Regions from separate parts of the Paenibacillus sp. FSL H8-0259 genome, predicted to be linked through region 3. Evidence: riboswitches for the same ligand, from Rfam matches in the RefSeq annotation. Region 3 holds a riboswitch; each other region holds the start of a gene.
The links. A riboswitch is a leader RNA that binds a small molecule or an ion and turns the genes downstream of it on or off. The one in region 3 is predicted to bind cyclic di-AMP.
Positions count from the first base shown of each region.

Region 1 (3,448 bases), 1.4 Mb from region 3:
ACGGCGCTCCGGGAATTAATCAGCAGCTGGCGCTAATCGACTCCCTGGATGATTGCGGCTCATTCGGTGCGGCGATGCTGGCAGCGCACAGCGTGCAGCCGCTGCCTGGAGCAGCCGGGGCGGCAGAATACATTGCCCGTTACATTCAAGGGACACAGTCCCGTGACGAGGCGGGTGCGCTCTACCGCACCCGGGGCACGACCGATTTCATGCAGGGAACAATGTGGTGTGATGATTTGTATATGAGCACCCCTTTTCTGGTCCGGTACTATCAGCTGACCGGCAATGCTGCCTATCTGGATGACGCCGTGGCCCAGTTTCTGCATTACCGCGCGCGGCTGTTCCAGCCGGAGCTTGGCATTATGCACCATGTCTATGACTATAAATTCGGCAAGCCGAACGGTGTGCCTTGGGGCAGAGGCAACGGCTGGGTGCTGTTCTCACTGACCGAGCTGCTGGAGATTCTGCCGGAGCAGCACCCGCAGCAGCCGGAGCTGCTGGATTATTTCCGGGAGCTGTGTGAAGGGTATCTGCGGCTACAGGATGCTGCAGGGCTATGGCATCAAGTTCTGACGGATGCTGAATCCTATGCGGAGGCATCCTGCTCTTCAATGTTCGTGTATGCCTTCGCTAGAGGGGTGCGCAGAGGCTGGCTGCTCAAGCCGCACCCCTACGCCGCTGCGGCAATACGCGGCTGGCACGCCCTTGCCGAATACTGCATCGACAAGCAGGGGAATGTCTACGGCGTCTGCCGGGGATCAGGCTACTCCTTCAATAAGCTCTATTACAAGGAGCAGCTCACCTGGCAGCTCAACGATACTCACGGAATTGGCATAGTACTGCTGGCCGGTATTGAAGCGCTGGAGCTTACGCGGGAGCTGGAAGCACAGAAACGATAAAGAAATTATACTGTATTGATAATATTTGCCGGCCGGGGCTGTCTAGTAAGCAGATTCACTGCTTACTAGACAGCCTCTTTGCTATGTAACAGCACTGCTCCAGAGAAACGGAGCAAAAAGGAGTAAATCATCGGCCGCTTAAGAACGAAAGCAAAGAATACGCCTTCATTCATGCAGGGACGGCATTTTTGGCTTCTTTTGTCAACCGCAGCGTTTTACATTAAATGGCTGCAGGCGTAAGATTCAAATCAACAACCGAATGAAATTTAACTGTTCTCAAATGGCTGAATTCCAGTAATGGGAACGGGGGAACCAACGGTGATTACGGCTTTTGCTCAGATAGCGGCCGCTCACCTGGGGTGAATCCTTGCTGCATGCTGTAACGGTGCTCCGGCAAGGTAGGGCAATCTCGCTGCCCGAATCCGTCAGCTAACCCCGTAAGCCTCGAAGAGAGAGGATGAGCGCCATGATCGATTAACCGACCACGGAGAGCCCTGTTGCTGCTGTGGTCTTTTTGCTGTGCAGCAGCAGGGAAGACGGTCTGAATCAAAAATAACAATTCATATAACAACGGGAAAGTGTATTTATAATGTGATCTGAACTGCCTAAGGAGGTGATCGTTATCTTAACTATATTTATCGTGTGCTTCTGGGTCGGACTGCTCCTGCTCCTCAGCGGCGGACTTCACGGACATGGCCTGACGGGTCATCTGCATGCGGGGGGCGGTGACGCCGGGGGGCCGGGCTTTGTGCCTATACTCCCGCTGATGGTGTTTGTCACAGTCTGGGGCGGCTCCGGTTATGTGCTTATCCGCTTCAGCGGAATGGGCGTGCTTGCAGTAGTGCTGATCTGCACCATGATTGCCTTGCTGACAGGTTGTCTGATGTATGCAGTGCTGGCCCGGGTGATGACCCGGTATGACAGCAGCATGAATGAATTGGATTATGAGCAGGCAGGGCAGCTTGGATACATCAGTGTACCTGCAGCGGATGGGGCAGCCGGGGAAATGAAATATGTGCTGCACGGAACGATGCGCTCCATTGGAGTGCGGGCAGCAAGCGGCCAGCAGCTTGTGAGGGGCGACAGGGTGATTATTTTGAAGGTGGATAAGGGAATGGCGGAAGTAACCCTCTTCGAGAGGGAATTCGGAGAATTATAAATGACGGGGAGTGTCGGACCAAATGGTTATTCTTTATTTAATCTCGGGCATTGTTGTTGTTATTCTGCTGGCTTTGTTCAGTATAGTGACCGCTTATAAAAAAGTCCCGCCCAATCAGGCGATGATTGTATACGGTCTCGGCGGTAAAAGAGTGGTGCAGGGCGGCGGTACGTTCGTCATCCCCGGCTTCCAGAACAATAAGACCATCTCGATGATGCTGATGAGCTTCGATGTCATTCCGGCGCAGGCGATGTTCTCCCGGCAGGGCATCAAGCTCAACCTGGAGGCGGTCGCCCAGATAAAAATCAAAAGCGATCCCACCGCTATTCTGACGGCCAGTGAGCAGTTCATCGACCGGCCGGAAGAAGACCGCGAGACGATTATCCTGCATTCGGTGGAGGGCCACCTGCGCGGCTTGATCGGGCAATTGACGGTGGAATCCATCCTCAAGACGCCTGATGAAATCAACAGCAAGATGAGGGAGACCTGCTCGGAGGACCTCGACAAGATGGGGCTTGAGGTCGTCAGCTTCACCATCAAGAAAATTACGGATGACAAAGGGTATATCGACAATATGGGGGTTCCGGAAATTGAGCGCATCCGCCGCGATGCCAGCATTGCCAAGGCGGAAGCGGAACGCGACATTCAGATCAAGCAGGCCGAGGCGGAGAAGGAATCCTCCATTGCCAAAGCCAATGCGCATCAGGCCACCATTGAAGCGGGAACCGCCGCCCGCGCGAAGGAATCCCTGTTTGAGAAGGAACTGAACATCAAGCAGGCGGATTTCAAGCTGGAGACAGAAGTGAAGAAGGCACAGGCGGATCTTGCGTATGAATTGCAGCAGAACAAAATTAAGCAATCGCTCGTTACCGAACAGGTCAAAATCACGCAGATGGAAGCGGAGGCCAACCGCACAGTCCGGGAAATTGAAGTCGAGCTGAGACAGCGGGAGCTGGAGGCAACGGTGATCAAGCCTGCCCAGGCGGAGAACCAGGCTACGGTCATGAGAGCGGAAGCCGCCAAGCAGCGGCAGATTCTTGAGGCGGAAGCCGAGGCAGCGACAACGACCAAGCGCGGACTGGCCACGGCGGAAGCTGAGCTGGCGAAAGGGAGAGCGAATGCGGAGATTGTCCAGCTGGCCGGAGCGGCGGAAGCGGGAGCCCTGGAGAAGAAAGCCGAAGCGTACAAACAGTTCACACAAGCTGCGCTTACCGTGGAATTCCTGAAAATACTGCCGGAGCTGGCTGAGAAAATTGCTTCCCCGCTCGCCAAGGTGGATAAGATTACAGTGATTTCCCAGGATGGAGCCACCTCAGGCGTGAACAAAATTACCGGTGATATCGCCAAAATAATGGCCCAGGTTCCTGAGTTGACTCAGACGCTTACCGGT
Region 1 is NZ_CP150147.1:2,136,074-2,139,521, forward strand. Features, by position in the region: gene NSU01_RS09085 (glycoside hydrolase family 88 protein) at 1-899, shown strand, start outside; cyclic di-AMP (ydaO/yuaA leader) riboswitch at 1,172-1,358, shown strand; gene NSU01_RS09090 (hypothetical protein) at 1,513-2,058, shown strand; gene NSU01_RS09095 (SPFH domain-containing protein) at 2,081-3,448, shown strand, end outside.
Region 1: linked by a shared signal. The riboswitch ahead of NSU01_RS09090 (hypothetical protein) and the one ahead of NSU01_RS02995 (hypothetical protein) in region 3 are both predicted to bind cyclic di-AMP.

Region 2 (3,448 bases), 3.7 Mb from region 3:
AACCTGCGGAAACAGCCGTTTTACATATAAAGGGTATGTCTATTTGTGCAAATGATACGGTACAGTTGCTATAACGATATCCTTCTGATTCATCAGATAAGAGCGGATAAACAAGCTGGTCTGATTATGCAGAATCGCCTGCCACCAATGCTTCGTAACAAATTGCGGAATGAGTACAGTAATGTGGTCTGTAGAAGCGGTTTTCCACTCCACCGTATCGATGAATTTCACCAGCGGGCGGATGATGCTGCGGTAACGAGAGCGGAGTACAATCAGGCGCACTCCAGGGTTCCACTCTTCCCACTTCTGTTCCATTTTGTGAATCTCTTCTTCATCGAATCCGACATATACAGCCACTACATTCTCAGTCAATGACTTCGCATAGCTGATCGAATGCAGTACTGCACGGGTGACACCGGCAACAGGTACAACCACTGTGCTTCCTTTAATGCAAGGTTTATCCGTAGCCGGACAAATACGCAGCTGATCGGCAATATTCATATAATGGCGGTGAATCCGGTGGAACACGATGATTACAAGCGGCAGGAAGATGAAGGCCATCCATACACTCGAGAATTTAGTAATAATGAAGATGAGCGTAATGGTTAAGGTTGTGAGCATGCCTACTGTATTCACAGCGAATTTGCTCTGCCAGCCCTTAGGCTTGGTTCTGTACCACTGGACCATCATGCCAAGCTGTGAAAGGGTAAACGGAATGAATACCCCAACGGCGTATAATGGAATCAACCCTTCGGTATTTCCGTGAAAAGCAGCTACAAGCACAGCCGACATTACGCCGAGGAAAATAATGCCGTTGGAGAATCCCAGCCGGTCTCCGCGCACCATGAAGGCGTGGGGTAAATATTTGTCTTTGGCGAACATGAACGCCAGCAGCGGGAAGGCCGAATACGCTGTATTCGCCGCCAGGAACAAGATTACTGCGGTGATGCCTTGGATGAAGAAGTACAAACCGCCGCGGCCAAAGGTAGACTCGGTAATCTGTGACACAACCGTTGCTTTCTCGTCCGGCATGATACCGTACCAATAAGCCAAAAGCGTAATCCCCGTGAACATAGCCCCGAGAATCAGACCCATCAGCATCAGCGTTTTAGCCGCATTTTTCTCAGCCGGTGCTTTGAAGTTAGGGATCGCATTGGAGACCGCTTCTACCCCGGTCAGTGCCGAACAGCCGGAGCTGAAGGCCTTAAGCAGAAGGAACATACTGACGTTCGATACCGCCGAGCCGATCTCAGGAACCTGGGCATGAGCACCGCCGGTTGCATACTTGAAGACTCCCGCGATAATCAGTACAAAGATGGAGACGACGAACAGATATACCGGAATGGCTATGAATGAAGCAGATTCAGTAACACCCCGCAGATTGACAATCGTTAAGAGCAGAATGACAGTAACCGCTATGAGTACACTATGATTATGAAGACCCGGGAACGCTGATGTGATCGCATCCGTTCCCGCCGAGGCGCTTACCGCCACCGTAAGAATATAATCCACCAGCAAAGAGCCGCCGGCAAGCAAGCCGGTATGAACCCCGAGATTGGTTTTGGCAACAATATAGGCGCCCCCGCCTTGCGGATAAGCAAAAATGGTCTGCCGATAAGACAGGATTAAGATGGCCAGCAGGCCCAATACGGCTAATGCAATTGGCAATGAGTACCAGATAGCTGTGAAACCTGCGGCCACAAGTACGATTAAGATTTGTTCTGTTCCGTAGGCTACAGACGAGAGCGCATCAGAAGACAGGACAGCCAGTGCTTTCACCTTGGATAACTTTTCATGATCGAGTTCGTTCGACTTCATCGGACGCCCGATCAATAGTCGTTTTACCTTGCTTACCATTGTAGTAACAGTTCCTCTCTTTGTTAAGTTGAAACGGCAGTACCGCGCGCTGTTTTCATAAGTGGATTTCATAAATGCAGGCACAAAAATAAGCATACGGAAATGATCCGCATGCCTTGAGTGCATGGTCATTATCCCACTATTGCTTACGAGGTTAGCTGGCGGATTCGGGCTGTGGTAGCCCTACGGTTTTCGAGTCTGCTGACCCGCTTCCGATTCACCCCGTTGGCACTCGGCCAAGTTTGGTTCCCCCGTTTTTCCTTCCGGAAAATTCAGCGCATATTCAACTTCTCACAAGGACTAATATTAATCTACAATGCCTCTTCCGTAAAGCGTTGAAACAAATGAAAAAAGAATGAAAAACAACCAAAACAACCAAATCCATGATCCGGTATGTCTTGATCTTTCATTCTCTTTCATTATCCCTTTATCGCGTGATTTTACAGCGTTTCTGCATAATAATTTACACTTAATTTAAGGGAAATAGTTACTCTTCATTCTGCCTGACGGCTTCTTACTCAGCTGCATCCTCTTTACGCCCTGTCCATAGCAGAATTGTGATTAATGCGAACGCAATGAGTGCCAGCAGCGGGATGGTGATGAATCCGAAATAATTCAGATAATCCGTGTTGCACGGCACACCGATTGTACATGGAAGCACCTTGCTGAGTGCCGGAATTTTCTGCTCTGCGTAATGATAGATCGAAATGCTTCCGCCAATCAAACTTAAGGGAAGGACATAAGGGATAATGCGCTTATCCCCCCGGTAAGTGGCGATTCCGAGCAAAATCAGCTGCGGGTACATAAATATCCGCTGAAACCAGCATAGCTTGCAGGGCTCATATTTCAGCACTTCACTGAGATACAGACTGCCTGCTACAGCAACAACCGAGACGAACCAGGCCAAGTAGAGACAATTCCGGCGGCAGAATGCAGAGAATTTATTCATTGTGCAGCCACAGCTTCCGCAGCTACCTGGATTTGAGCATCAATCTCCTCCATATTAAAAGGTTCATTCACCTTGACTCCATTGACAAACAGTGATGGCGTATTGGTTACACCGGTGTCTGTGCCAAGCTGGATATCTCTCTCCAGTTCGCTTTCGTAGGTCTTGTCTTCAATATCCTTACGCAGCAGGTCGAAGTCAATGGGCAGTTCTAATTGCTGTGCCAGACTTACCAGGAAGTCCGGTGTTGCCCACTCTACCTTTTCTTCACCCTGGTTAGCATAGATGGCATCGAAGAATTTCCAGAAAGCCTCTTGATTCTGATGGTATACGGAGAGTGCCGCAAGTGAGGCTGTTCTCGAATCCGTACCAATAAAGGCCAGGTTGACGAAGTAAAAGGCTGCTTTATCCTGATTGACATACTCCTGAACGATTTGCGGTTTAATCACCCCGGTGAACTGGGCGCAAGCCGGACATTTGTAATCGCCGAATTCAACGATTTTGACTGGAGCATCTTCTTTCCCCAGCCGTGCCATTTCACTGTAATTGAAGTCAACGGGAGCCGCAGCAGATCCTGTGGTTGAGCCGTCCTTCGAGGCCAGCATGAATAATCCTACAAAAATAATTACGACTAATGCCACTGTA
Region 2 is NZ_CP150147.1:4,440,928-4,444,375, forward strand. Features, by position in the region: gene NSU01_RS18745 (APC family permease) at 40-1,857, opposite strand; cyclic di-AMP (ydaO/yuaA leader) riboswitch at 1,986-2,145, opposite strand; gene NSU01_RS18750 (disulfide oxidoreductase) at 2,372-2,806, opposite strand; gene NSU01_RS18755 (DsbA family protein) at 2,803-3,448, opposite strand, start outside.
Region 2: linked by a shared signal. The riboswitch ahead of NSU01_RS18745 (APC family permease) and the one ahead of NSU01_RS02995 (hypothetical protein) in region 3 are both predicted to bind cyclic di-AMP.

Region 3 (3,448 bases):
GGCATATCGGTTACCGAGCCGTGGTAAACATTCATATCCAGCCCGCGCTGCCTCGCCAGATCAATCGCTGTTTGCGAAATTTCAATACCAGTAACATCTATACCATTGTCCATAAAAACCTTTGCATTTCTGCCATATCCAATGCCGGGAATCAGGATGTCTTTAACATTCTTTTCAAGGAAAAAATCCTTGGTTAAGATGGCCGAGTCAGAAGGTTCAAATCCCCACATCGTTTGTTTTTCTATGAAGCTTGCTTCCCAGAACTCTGTCATAGCCCGATCTCCTTTAATTACACTAAATAGTTATTACGGACATATTATATCTACGATATAACCAATTTGCAATGTTATTGTTAATCTTCGTATTTTAGCTAAGTGATGATCCGGAGTTGAACAGTGTGGTAGTGAGCTATCTGGATGATTTCATCGCGAAAGTGCACATGTGGTGTTCCGGAGATACCTCAGAAAGTAAGACGATAGATGAAAGGAAGGCTCTGTATGCTGAAATCAGCAAGGAGACGGCAAATATAACAGATTACGAAATTAATGAAATGAATAAAATAAACGCTGATGAATACGAAGTGGTAGTGGACAGGTCCTGGGATAACGGGAGTGATGATACCGCTGTCTATTCAATGATTAAAATGATGGGATATGGAAGGTGGATGACCTGTAGTGATGAAACGGGCTTATAAATAATGCTGTTCTATAGAGTGATCACAAACCACCCTAAACTGGTTAAACCCCCGCAGATAGTGTACCTTAGTAATATTAGTAATTAGGAGTGGTGATTTTTTGTGAAAAAAAGTAGACAAACCCCCGTGCTGGTCGTGGTCTCCATCCTGCTGATCATTATCAGCAGCCTGATCCCGTCGGACAAATCAACCTGGCTGGGAGCACTGCAGACCATCTTGCTGGGCGTCGGGCTGCTCGGATGCTGCATGGCTTTTTGGCGGTTCGCCAAGGGCGGCAAGGGCAAGCGCTGATTTCTGGCACTGGAACAGATAGCATAGCATTAGCAAATGGAGAGCCGTGGCGGATGCTGCGGCTTTTATTAATATGTACGACGTCAGCGGATTTACTCTATGCAGCGCTTGCTACGCGGACTGAGAGGACCTTATTTTGTGAAAAAGCCTGCTTTTTTGCCCGTTGCGGACTCAGGCGCGCTTATATTGTTCGAAGGAGCTCAAAATGAGGCGAAACTGGTTAGTTAAGGTCCTCTGAGTCCGCATGGATCGCTGATTCGACTGATTGGGCGAAATAACGGATCTACAGTCCGCATGGATCGCAGTGGCATGATTGAGTCTATTGTTGCAGGCCTAGCCATCTTCCCTATTATCCCGCCGACGGACGCGGGACAGCTGGCCGCGCAGCAGCCATCTGTTCGCGAATCCCTCTGAGCTGCGCTTTCAGCTCAGGAACGCTTCGCTGCAGGATGAGGCAGATCTCGGGCAGCGGCAGCTGGATGCCGTACCATAAGGCGCTGGCGATCTGATCCTCCCAGGTGAGCAGGGCAGAAGAGCAGCGGCCGCGGTCTTGAGCAACCAGCGAGCATTGCCGGATGCATTCCCTGTAGGCGGCAAGGGAGTAAGCATCTGCTTGGATGCTGCCCTTGAGCCAAGGCTCATAGAGTGCCGCGAATGTAGCAATTGCGGCTTGATCGGCGCGGGCGCCCTTCTCCAGCAGGAGACAGCTTAGCGCATAGATGGTTCCGCTATATTGCTCAATATAGCTGGTGAATCCGGCAGCGGGAACTGCATTGGACGATAATGGGTCTGGCATGTGGACACGTTCCTTCCTGAATGTGGGCGATTTATAGTTTGGATATGTAGTTGATAGGTTTGCCGAAATGCTGATCCGCCGGAATAAGTGCGCAAAAAACCGCAGACAGAGGAGGACCTCTGCTGCGGTTTTGTTACAGGCGTAAGAAGCCTGGGGCAAAATCGTGGCGGATCAAGATCTCTCTCTTTACGCTTACGGGGTTAGCTGTCGGATTCGGACGGTGAGAGTCGCCCTACCTTTTGAGACTGCGTAATTGAAGTCTCCTTCGGATTCACCCCAAGTAGGCCTGCGGCCTGATGGTTCCCCCGTTTTCCGCTTGGCGGAAATTCAGCGTGCATTCACATTATCGCTGGTAACTTTCAACACGAATCATACCCTTTCAGGATTGTCTTTGTAAAAATGGAAAAGAGTGCTTCTGCGCCGGATTTGCAATAAATTGCTGCTTCGCGAGGAATATTGGAGACTAAAACCATATATGTGGCCGATTATCATCCGTTTATCTCGCTCAATCGCCGTTTTTTATTTTTGGGAGGCAGCGGTGAGGGAACTCCGGAAATATTAATGCGTTAGACCGGAAACGCCGTCGATATTGATTTTTTGTGAAATGGCGTATTAGTGAGTAATCGGGAGATAATGAGAGATTGAAGATGAAGTAAGCGTTACCCGTCTGGCAAATAGATTCGTGAATGTGTTATTAGAGTAATTATGGCGGTTTACAATTTGTACCTGAGTTAGAGCCTGATTCTACGAAAAGTGTACCTTTCTAGCCGCACAAACCATACATCCGGGAGGGCCTAATTCCCGCTTCCCGAATGCTTGACTTGGACCCTACTCCAGGGATTATTATTTGAATCTGTAAGGGCAGACGGTCAGTAAATTACCAAGACTGAAAGCCAAACTAAGAAGCTGGATTAAGAAGCTAGATTAGGAAGGAGGCCAGCAGCCAATGGAGCCTGTTTTTACGATCACCGAGGTAGCAGAGCGGACAGGACTCAGCCAGGATACCATCCGCTATTATGAGAAAATCAAGCTCCTGCCCCCGGCAAGCCGCAAGGAGAACGGCCAGCGGGCATACAGCAGGCGTGAGCTGGACCGGGTGCATTTCGTCGCTATTCTCAAAAGAACCCATATGCCACTGCGCACCATTCAAGAATATATCAGGGCTTCAGCGGAAGAGGACTACGAGGAATGCTACAGTGTGCTGGACAGGCATAAAACGTTGATTGAAGAGCAGCTCACGGAACTTACGGCGGCACTGGAGCTTATGAAATACAAGCTGAAGAACTTCCGGGAGCTTAAGGACGGCAGGTTCATCGCGGAAATGGAACAGAGGAGGAACGAGGAATGAATACTGGGTTGAATCAGGACACGAACAAAGAGTTGAATCACGCGAAAGTTAAGCAGCACCCGATTCCTTCGGGGTTTGGGCCGGACACTACGGCAGAGCAAGTAATCCAAGGCCATAATCTGAGCGGTAAAATAGCGGTCGTGACCGGCGGCTACTCCGGCCTGGGCCTGGAGACCACACGTGTCCTGGCTGCCGCGGGGGCCACTGTGATAGTTCCCGTTCGGACACCGGAGAAGGCCCGGCTTGCCCTTGCCGGGATTCCCGGTGTCGAGCTGGAGGCGCTGGATTTGCTGGACCCGGCATCTGTGGATGCCTTCGC
Region 3 is NZ_CP150147.1:695,318-698,765, forward strand. Features, by position in the region: gene NSU01_RS02980 (class I SAM-dependent methyltransferase) at 1-272, opposite strand, end outside; gene NSU01_RS02985 (hypothetical protein) at 398-694, shown strand; gene NSU01_RS02990 (hypothetical protein) at 797-985, shown strand; gene NSU01_RS02995 (hypothetical protein) at 1,335-1,781, opposite strand; cyclic di-AMP (ydaO/yuaA leader) riboswitch at 1,955-2,124, opposite strand; gene NSU01_RS03000 (MerR family transcriptional regulator) at 2,728-3,129, shown strand; gene NSU01_RS03005 (oxidoreductase) at 3,126-3,448, shown strand, end outside.

Region 4 (3,448 bases), 3.0 Mb from region 3:
CGGCTTAAGGAATACCAACCGCCGCTTGGTTCAGCGGTATGGCCAGGGTCTTCTTATCCAGAGTGAACCGGGCAGGGGCACGACAGTATCGTTCATGATTCCTCTTGATAATCATCCGGTATCTTAGTTCCAAATGGATTTCACCACCTCATAAATCACGTCTAATGTCCGCGCATCTGGGCATTACTCCCGATACCTCGGTTACGCGGGGGCAGTGGCTGAGTCTAAGCAAAATGGACAAGCTCAAACCATGAAGCTGCCGCTCATTGAATTCGGGCCGGAATGTATTTATTGCACCTTCAAGTGGTTAAGATGATCCGCAATCCGGTTAAGCTCATCGGCAAGCGCCGCCAGGGAAGCAACAAGCAGCTGCTGTCTGTCCGGCTTCTTCGGCTCGGCGCTGATTTTCTCCATTGGCGGAGGAGGTTGCAACTCCTTCTTGTCCTCTTTGCCATACATCGGAAAGCCGTCTTCAATCAGCAGACGAACAATGGTACTGAGATGGTAACGCTCTGCACGCAGTTCACTGATCCGCTTCAGTAGTTTCAAAGTTTCATAAGGGTAAAGCACCTGGTCTCCCTGACGGGTCGCGGCTACAAAATAAGAGAAATACTCTAGCCATCTCTTCACTGTGGTCGGAGGTAATTTCGATATCGTGATCAATTCCAGCTGCGTGTAATGGCGAACCATAACATCTCTCCTCTTTCTAGTGGACTTATATATTTTAATGGTATTCACGTTCCACGAAATAAATGTATAAAATCACCTATTTGCTGGCCAACTGCCTGCGAGGGCAGTTGGCCGTAGATCCATCCGGATATTGTCCTCGATCCTGCCTTGACCGGCCTCCAGAAACTTGCCGTAATATTTGAGTGCTTCTTCATGAAGTGCGTGGTACATATATTGCTCTCCAGCGTGGGCCCTCCGCCGCCAAATACTTATGCACCGGGCCGATCCACTGGATATTGCAGTCCCGCCGGACCCGCCGGTTTCGCCGGAGGCTTGAGGTTACCCTTCCCTCACTGTTCAGTTCCTTGAACAACCGATCCATTCAAAGTCATAAATGACCGCACCATACTCTGCTGCAATTTCCTTCGTGCGGTCTGTCGAGCTGGGCGAGCACAGCACCACTGGAACAAGCTACGATCACAGCCTTCTCTACAGATAAAGCGTCCAATAACAGCTTCAAATCTTCACATTGTGTGTCTACGATCCGGCTAATCTCCACATCCATTTTCCCCGATTGCCCGTTCCCTCTTAGATCAAATACGATCACTTTCGCACGCTTGCTGAAATAATCCGCTTGCGGCTCAAACAGATGATGGGAGGTCGAATAATCATGAATAAAAACAATGGGCAGACCGCTGCCCGACATCTCGTAATAGAGCGACGTTCCATTCACTTCAATATGCGGCATAAACAGTGCATCCTCTCATGAACGCTTGCGGGGTTAGCTGCCGGATTCGGGCCCTGAAAGTAGCCCTACTCGTCTATCCCGAGATTCACCCCATATAACCTGGTTCCCCCGCTTCCTATAAGGAATTCAGCGATTAAGTATTATTTTGCAGACGTTTCCTGACTTTCTTCCCTCAGGACCTTCAGATCATCCTGTACGCTCCCCTTCCACAAGGGGACTCCTGAACGGTAGGCTGCCCGGCCATTTAAATGGCCTGCCACCGGTGAAGTGATGAATACAAAAACAATCGCCAGCAGCAGCTTGACATTAACCGTTCCGTCTTTAAACCAAAAGTACAGGAAGCCTCCTGTCAGCAGACACAGCACCCCGAAGGTTGCACTTTTGGTGGCCGCATGTGAACGCAGGTACACATCAGGCAGCCGGACCAAGCCGAAGGCACTTAAGCCGCAGAAGACTGCACCCATCACCACAAGAATGGAGCTAATCAGTTCACCTGTCATTCGGGTTCCCTCCATCCTCTATAACGGCTCCCCGTTCAATATATCTGGCCAGTGCCGTTGTTCCAATAAACGTCAGAATACCGATAACCAGAATAACTTCAAGAAAGTCCTGGGTATCCAGCAGCATACAGAAAACAGTGATCATTGCGAGTACATGAATGCCTATCGTATCGAGCGCGGCAACCCTGTCTGATCGGGTTGGCCCTTTCAGGAGACGGAACAGGCATGCCAGCATCGCCAGCGCCAGAATGATCATTGCCACGGTTAGCATAACTTGGATCATTACCGGGTCACCTCCATAATCGCTTGTTCGAAAGTGCCTCTAATCTGCGCGACAAGCAGCTCTGCATCTTTAATATCAAGTGCATGAATGTACAGCGTCCTGCCATCCTTCGAAACATCAAGAGTCAGGGTTCCCGGCGTCAGACAGATCAGGCACGATAACAGCGTAACCTCCCAAGCCGAGGTCAAGGCAGTCTCATAAGCAAAGATACCGGGACGTATAGCCAGCTTTGGACGGATGATATGGCCGATGACCACGAAATTCGAGACCGTAAGTTCACGGGCAAAGATCAGCAGAAGCTTCAGTATAGCCCATATACGTATGAGATAGAATGGCCGGGTCCGGGCCAGGGATTTCGTCAAAATCAGCAATAATATAATACCGATGACGTAGCCGGCTATGAAGCTTGAGCCAGAGCCATCGTTATTTATCGCCATCCACAGAAAGGCAATCAACAGATTTAAGAGGAATTGTAGGGCCATCTTCTCTACTCCTTCATTATGGCTTCAATGTACCGCGCAGGTGACGCCAAAACCTCGCCTGCCTGCGATACATAAGCATAGACGGACTCGGCACCGACCCCCATAGCAATCACAAGCAGCAGGAGTCCGGCGGCAATAGCCGATGCAGCCTTCAAGTTCACTCTAGGCAATTCATTCACCGGTTCATTTCCCCAGAACGCCAGCCTGAACACCTTCATCAGGGAATACAGCACCAGTAAGCTCGATCCTAGTCCAATTAAGGACAACGTCAGCATTCCCTCAGCCAGAGCTCCGCGGATGATCAGAATCTTGCCGGCAAACCCGCTCAGCGGCGGAATACCTGTCAGGGCAAGAGCAAGGATAAAGAACATCCAGCCGATGAACGGATACCTTTTAATCATCCCGCCTATACTGCCTAGCCGGTCAGTTCCGGCTGCGGATATAATCATCCCGCCCAGAATAAACATGAGTCCCTTGGCCAGCATATCGTGCAGCAGATAGAAGACCGCCCCATTCAGTGAATCTGCAGTCCCTGCAGCGAGTCCAAAGGCTACAAATCCAACGCTGATAATGATGTTATAATTCAGAATCCTCGGGATATCCTTATAAGCGACTGCCCCCAGGCTGCCCAGAATCATGGTAGCAGCAGCCATCCAGGCAATCCAGTCATGGGTGAAGCCGGGATCGTTAACAAACAGCAGCGTGAAGGTGCGGATGATTGCATAGAGTCCCACTTTGGTCAGCAGTGCACCGAACAACGCTCTAA
Region 4 is NZ_CP150147.1:5,887,971-5,891,418, forward strand. Features, by position in the region: gene NSU01_RS25365 (histidine kinase) at 1-127, shown strand, start outside; gene NSU01_RS25370 (MerR family transcriptional regulator) at 289-690, opposite strand; gene NSU01_RS25375 (alpha/beta hydrolase) at 1,058-1,417, opposite strand; cyclic di-AMP (ydaO/yuaA leader) riboswitch at 1,425-1,559, opposite strand; gene mnhG (monovalent cation/H(+) antiporter subunit G) at 1,558-1,917, opposite strand; gene NSU01_RS25385 (Na(+)/H(+) antiporter subunit F1) at 1,907-2,200, opposite strand; gene NSU01_RS25390 (Na+/H+ antiporter subunit E) at 2,200-2,682, opposite strand; gene NSU01_RS25395 (Na+/H+ antiporter subunit D) at 2,688-3,448, opposite strand, start outside.
Region 4: linked by a shared signal. The riboswitch ahead of NSU01_RS25375 (alpha/beta hydrolase) and the one ahead of NSU01_RS02995 (hypothetical protein) in region 3 are both predicted to bind cyclic di-AMP.